One region of the Tepidibacillus infernus genome, then DNA from elsewhere that is predicted to be linked to it. Evidence: a T-box and tRNA genes for the amino acid it is inferred to sense, from the RefSeq annotation. Region 1 holds a T-box; the other holds one or more tRNA genes.

What was found. The T-box of region 1 lies ahead of metG (methionine--tRNA ligase). A T-box ahead of a tRNA ligase gene usually reads a tRNA of that ligase, here a tRNA-Met.
Region 2: it has a tRNA-Met gene. The T-box ahead of metG (methionine--tRNA ligase) is inferred to sense a tRNA for this amino acid. The anticodon was not compared.

The regions. Positions count from the first base shown of each region.
Region 1 is NZ_JBLWFI010000001.1:2,426,797-2,430,211, reverse strand. It holds gene TEPIDINF_RS12185 (TatD family hydrolase) at 1-52, opposite strand, end outside; gene metG (methionine--tRNA ligase) at 69-2,075, opposite strand; T-box leader at 2,131-2,323, opposite strand; gene TEPIDINF_RS12175 (HD domain-containing protein) at 2,386-3,415, opposite strand, start outside.
Region 2 is NZ_JBLWFI010000001.1:1,191,030-1,194,444, forward strand. It holds gene TEPIDINF_RS06080 (NAD(P)H-dependent flavin oxidoreductase) at 1-354, opposite strand, end outside; gene TEPIDINF_RS06085 (hypothetical protein) at 608-757, opposite strand; gene TEPIDINF_RS06090 (hypothetical protein) at 1,034-1,180, opposite strand; tRNA gene TEPIDINF_RS06095 (tRNA-Val) at 1,403-1,478, opposite strand; tRNA gene TEPIDINF_RS06100 (tRNA-Leu) at 1,512-1,600, opposite strand; tRNA gene TEPIDINF_RS06105 (tRNA-Ile) at 1,613-1,688, opposite strand; tRNA gene TEPIDINF_RS06110 (tRNA-Asp) at 1,725-1,801, opposite strand; tRNA gene TEPIDINF_RS06115 (tRNA-Met) at 1,844-1,919, opposite strand; gene TEPIDINF_RS06120 (hypothetical protein) at 2,166-2,651, shown strand; gene thpR (RNA 2',3'-cyclic phosphodiesterase) at 2,705-3,259, opposite strand; gene TEPIDINF_RS06130 (phosphatidylglycerophosphatase A family protein) at 3,262-3,415, opposite strand, start outside.

The DNA.
Region 1 (3,415 bases):
GATCTTCATTAAATTTTTCATCATTTAAATGTGCATGTGTATCCACTAACATAAGAATCACCTAACCGTTATTTGACTTTGGCTCCATTTGGAATATCATCGGAAACAGTAGCAAGCACCAACTGATCCCCTTGCGATGCTGCCAAAATCATTCCTTTGGATTCTTCACCTCTTAATTTTACTGGCTTTAAGTTGGTTACACAGATAACTTTCTTTCCAACCAAATCTTCAGGTTGGTAATACTTAGCGATACCAGACACCACTTGACGTTTTTCATAACCAAGATCTAATTGAATTTTAAGCAATTTATCTGCATTTGGTATTTTTTCTGCTTCAATCACTTCTGCTACTCGTAATTCAACTTTAGAGAAATCATCAATTGTAATTTGATCTATTGTCGTATTTTCCATCTTGGTATCTTCTCCATTTGTGTTCGCTGATTGGTTTAATTTTTTTGCATTCTCTTCTGCTTGCTTTCGTGCAGCAGCCGTTGTTTCATCAATTGCTTTGATTTCTTCTTCCATATCAAGGCGTGGAAATAACGCTTCTTTTTTCTCTACTTTTGCTCCTGGATGAACGATACCCCAAGATTTAGTTAAATCCCAATTGGTTGACACAACATCCAAACCTAGTTGCTCCCATATTTTTTGAGGCGTTTTCGTCATAAAAGGCTGAATCAAGATAGAAGTAATACGAATACTTTCTACCAGTTGATATAAAACCGTCCCTAGCCGCCCTTTATTAGCCTCATCCTTTGCAAGTGACCAAGGCAAAGTTTCATCTATATATTTGTTCGTCCGATTGATGAGTTGCCATATCTGCTGTAAAGCCTGGCTAAAGAGCATCTGATCTAATGATTCCTCTACCTTTTGTGAGGTTTCCATCGCAGCTTGTTTTAGATCTTCATCCAGAGAGGTTAATGCTTCTGGAGTTGGGACAAACCCATCAAAGTATTTCTCTATCATCGCTACTGTCCTACTGACTAAGTTACCTAAATCATTAGCTAAATCCACATTTAAACGCTGAATGAAAATTTCTGGCGTAAATACTCCATCACTACCGAAAGCAATTTCTCGTAAAAGAAAATAACGAATACTATCTGAACCATAACGGTCAATTAGGAATTTTGGATCGATCACATTCCCTTTTGACTTTGACATTTTCCCATCTGGCATTAAAATCCATCCATGTCCAAATACTTTTTTAGGTAATGGTAAGTCTAATGCCATTAAAATAATTGGCCAATAAATGGTGTGGAATCGTAGAATGTCTTTCCCAATTAAATGAACATCTGCTGGCCAGTAGCGTTCAAATGTCTTTCGTTCTTCCGGATCATCGGATAAATAGCCGATAGCAGTAATATAGTTGGTTAAGGCATCAATCCAAACATAGATCACATGTTCCGGATTGTCCGGTACCTTTATTCCCCAATCAAACGTTGTCCTAGATATCGACAAGTCCTCTAAACCCGGTTTTAGGAAATTGTTAATCATTTCGTTTTTCCGTGATTCCGGTTGAATAAACTCTGGATGCTCTTCAATATATTGCAATAGCCGATCTTGATATTTTGACATTTTAAAGAAATAACTTTTCTCCTTCACTAGTTGCACAGGTCGATGACAATCAGGGCATAAATAGCCTTCGTCTGTTTTAACTAGTTGCCTTTCAGTCCAATATGCCTCATCAGGTACACAATAATATCCTTCATATTCTCCAAGATAGATGTCTCCATTTTCTAAAAGCTTTTTGAAAATCCTTTGTACCACTTTTTCATGACGTTCTTCCGTTGTCCTAATAAAATCATCATATGAGATATCAAGTTTTTGCCATAAATCTTGAATCCATTCTACAATTGGATTGATAAACTCAATTGGCTTTAAGCCTTCTTCCTCGGCTCTTTTTTGTAATTTTTGCCCATGTTCATCTGTTCCAGTTAAATAATACACATCATAGCCACGGAGCCTTTTATATCTAGCCATCGCATCAGCAGCAATCGTTGTATAAGCATTACCGATGTGTAATTTATTACTTGGATAATAAATCGGTGTCGTAATATAAAATGTTTTTTTACTCAAAGTCCTTCAACCCCTTTTTTGAAAAAACTGCTTTAAATAAAAAAACTCCTATCCAGCTTGGGACGGGAGTTTATACTCACGCGGTACCACCCAAATTCCTATGCATTAAGCATAGGCTCTTTTAAGTGTCATTCGACATAGTATCATTTCTCCAGGACCATCTTCATTCATCCCAACATACTGGTTCTCAGCCTTCCCAGCTCTCTGTGAAAGTGGTGATGAATTACTCATCCCTTCATTGATTTTCCTTATTTTTTTGTTATTATCGCTCATTATATCATTTTCTTTCCCAAAATATACATAATTCCATTCATCGTGTCAATAGTTGAAATTGGGATAAAATCGACTTCTCTTTTAACAAATCTTCCGGGAAAAAAATTTTATGTTCTGTTTTCCTTTTCCCTGTAATGACGGCAATAATATCTGATTTTGTCGAAATCTCAATGGTCTCTCCTTGTCGATTTAAAAGATATATTGGCGACATTTCTTTTTTATCGCCAGGTCGATAAATGTCATATGATAAGTCAGATGGTGAATCAAGTTCTAAATAGTAGGTAGGATCAATGTTATTTTTATGAAAAAATTCAAGGATAGCTTCTAGTTTAGATTGATCATTAGGGTTAAAATCTATGTATTGAAATAATCTTCGATGTAAAAACCGTTCTGTCAAGTCCGCTAGAATCTGATCCTTTTCTTGACTCCAAAAATAAAACAGAGTAAAAAACATAGGTTCATCTAGAATAAGATAATCATCAACATGAAGCTGTCCTTGGAATAATCGTACGATGGGAGGAAAGAGAGTTGAAAAGGTATATCCCTCTTCAAAAAGGTTTTTTGCCCTAAGGAAAATTTTTCTTAGTAGAATTTCCCCGCTTCTCGTTACCGGATGAAAATAAACTTGCCAGTACATCTGATATCTAGACATCAAATAATCTTCAACACTATGCATTCCGCTTTCTTTTACTACAAGTCTTCCTTGATATGGCCTAAGTACCCTTAAGATTCTCTCCAAATCATAAAACCCGTAATTAACTCCTGTATAATAGGCATCCCTTAATAAATAATCCATTCGATCCGCATCCAATTGACTCGAGATTAAATCCATCACAATAGGTTTCTCGTATTTTTTGTTAATGACATCAACTACACGAAAGGGAAATGTTGAATCAATTTGGCGAAGAAAAGAATTAATTTCAGTTTCACCTAAAATTAAACTTTTGGACCATTCCTCATGATTCGTGTTTAATACCTTTTCTATTGAATGGGAAAAAGGACCGTGGCCTACATCATGGAGTAGTGCCGCTACTAAAGAAATAAGTCTCTCCTCTTTTGGCCACTCT
Region 2 (3,415 bases), 1.2 Mb from region 1:
CTTAGGTAACCCGGCTCCAGAAACAATAATGTCTATTTTTTCCTCTACCGCGGTTCTTACCATTTCCTTATAATGGTTCATGGCCACCATAAGGTTAACCCCTATAATGCCTTTGGGACTTAACTCCCGTGCCTTACTAATTTCTTTTCTTAGAGCTCTTATATTAGCAAGAAGAGCATTGTTTTCGAAATCTGGTTCATTAAAACCAATTTGCACCCCAGAAATGATCCCAATTCCTCCCTCATTTGCTACAGCTGAGGCTAACCTAGAACGAGAAACACCTACGCCCATTCCTCCTTGAATAATAGGTACTGACGCTATTAAATCTCCTAACGAGAGTGAAGGTAATTTCATAAAATCGACTCCTTGAATTTGTTTAATGATTATCATTGTTTGCATTATAACGTTTTAAACCTTTAAAGTAAATATTTCACTTGAATTAGTTAGTATAAGTTTGACAATTTTGGAGATTTCGTAAGCAAAAAAAAACCTTCCTATAATAGAAAGGTTTGTTTCCATATCTTTAATATCTCTTTCACTAGGTTGAATAGGTCTTTTATATGAACTCAGTATCTTACTGTATTATAAATAAAATAATTGCAAGTTCTTACTTTTTGGCTAGATAAAAATCCCAAACAGCTTCTTGTTCTTTTTTTGTTAAATACTCTTCAAAGCTCATCATTTTACCTTTATAGTTTACAACGTAATCTAATAAATCTTTTTGACGAGCTACCTCTTCCACTTTGTAGATTGCCATCCCAATCACCTCTTTTTTAATTTCAATCTCATTATACAACATTTTTTAGTCTATGATTGTGAAAATTATAACAAAAATATGAACATCGTTAAAGTTTAAATCTTTAGAAAAATCAATTAAATACTTTAATATCGGCTAATTTTATTAGATTTCCAGAATTTAATATCTAATAAAAATTTTATGACTATTTTATATGTGAAAACGATAACAATTTATTATTATGTATTACGGGATAGCAATAAAGAACAACAGCTACGTTTGTTTGTAGCTGTTAGTTTATCGACGATCACTTACTAATTTAACCACCCTTGTATATTTCCCCTTTTTTACCTCTTCAGGAGTTGCATCTTCATCTAGTGCATCCATCTCCATACTTGGTGCAATGGTAGGCTCCTTTTCTTTAGGACTGATTTTCTTATCCACGATGATTCATCTCCTTTTCTTTACCTTATGTTCATTATGCTCCATAAATTGGATTTCATTCTTTATATTGTCGCTATTATCATCCATTTACTTATCACCTCTGTACCCTTTCAGGAATAACATCTTGAAAGATGGTGGTCTAAAAAATCAAAAAAGGGTTTATATCCGACCATCAACTTTCCAAAATCTTTTATGGCCTTCAAACCCTTGATATATAAAGTATGGTGACCCCGACTGGGTTCGAACCAGCGACCCCCACCCTGTCAAGATGGTGCTCTCCCGGCTGAGCTACGGAGTCACATATATTCGACGTTGTTACACTCAATTTAGATGGTGCCGAGGACCGGACTTGAACCGGTACGGTAGTCACCTACCGCAGGATTTTAAGTCCTGTGCGTCTGCCAATTCCGCCACCCCGGCAGGACTTTTAAATGGTGGGCCCAACAGGACTCGAACCTGTGACCAATCGGTTATGAGCCGACCGCTCTACCAACTGAGCTATAGGCCCCTACTAATTTAACTTTAAACAAATACTTTTTTAAAATGGCGGAGCTGACGGGATTCGAACCCGCGGTCTCCTGCGTGACAGGCAGGCATGTTAGGCCTCTACACCACAGCTCCATAATATAAATGGGAATATTCGACGTAGTGCAAATAGTTTATTGGTTGCGGGGACAGGATTTGAACCTGCGACCTTCGGGTTATGAGCCCGACGAGCTACCAACTGCTCCACCCCGCGTCATTACATAATAAAATTAGCGACAAAAATTATTATATATGATTTATAACATTTATGCAACAATTTTTAAAAATAGTTTTATCCCTTAAACCTCTTGGTCTTTGGGACAAAAGTAATTTTACCTAGAGTACAATAATTTGTCAATAGTATTGTCACATATATTTAGTGAATTGGGTTTACAATAACATTGTCAGTGTATACATGAATACCATTGACTTGAACCATGGTTAAGGAGAGTGTTGCATTTTGGCCAAACAAATAAAAGACAGACAAATCGCTTATGTAAATAAAGAAACAAATCTGTTGGTGTCACAAATCGTAAGTGGAACTCAATCACTACTACAGCAGACTAAACAATTACAGAGCAATCCATCATTAGTTGTACCTATACAACAATCTCAACTTACGTCGTCCACTGCATCTAACAACATGCAAATGTCTCAACAAAATTTCAAAACGCAACAACTTGGGCGGGCACAACAACATACTAGCGTCCCTGAAATGCAGCATTTAGATCAAATGCTACAAAAATTTTATAACGAGATTGGTAAGATGGAAACCGAATACAACCAATTGAAATCAGCCAATATGAATCCTTTACATCTTCAGCAATTGATGCAACAAAAAGCAAATGCGCTCCAATCATTTAGTAATCAAATACAACAAACAATCAATCAGGTTCAATTATCAAGTCAAACGAATCAAATTTATGAATCAGGCCATGGTTTCTAAAAAGTTTTGGCTGTTGAAATTCATCAACAGCCTCTCATATTTTCATACAAAGCTCATTTCTCTCGTTCATTTAAAAACTCTTTAGTTAAAATAGGTTGATATTTTACCCCAGAAACCGTAAAAACTGACTGGTATAAAGTTAGAGAAGTTACTTGCCATACAGAAGACGTTAGTTTAAAATTTTCCTTTTTAAAGGGAACATTCACCTTTCTTGCTAATGTTACATGAGGAGTATACTTTGGCTTTGCATCGAATGTAATCTTTGTTTTTGTCAATGCTTCAACAAAATTTTGGTAAAGTTTGTTTAACATTTGCAAGTCCCCATGAACATCAGCCCATAAAATATTAGGCTTATTTTCGCTAGGAAAGGCACTTATATTCTTTAACTGTAATTGAAAAGGGGATACATTTTTTACAGCCTCATTTAATGCTTGGTCTAACGATTCCATCTCTTTTTCATCGACTTCCCCTAAAAAAAGAAGAGTAATATGCCAATTTTCTTCTGGTACCCATTTTCCCAATTGTAAGCTGTTGCGAATAATTGGCAATTGTTGTTTAAGTTCATTTTTTACATGTTCAGCTAGCTTAAGTGCAACAAATAATCTCATAGCTAAACCACATTATCCTCAGTCATTTGTTCTTCTATTTCTTCCACCATTTCTTGCACATCTCTTAATCGATGGGCAATACGTCCTGCCGCTGAAGCAGCGATTCCAGCAACAAGGTCATCCAAAAACGTATGAACACCTTTACCGTTTTTTGTA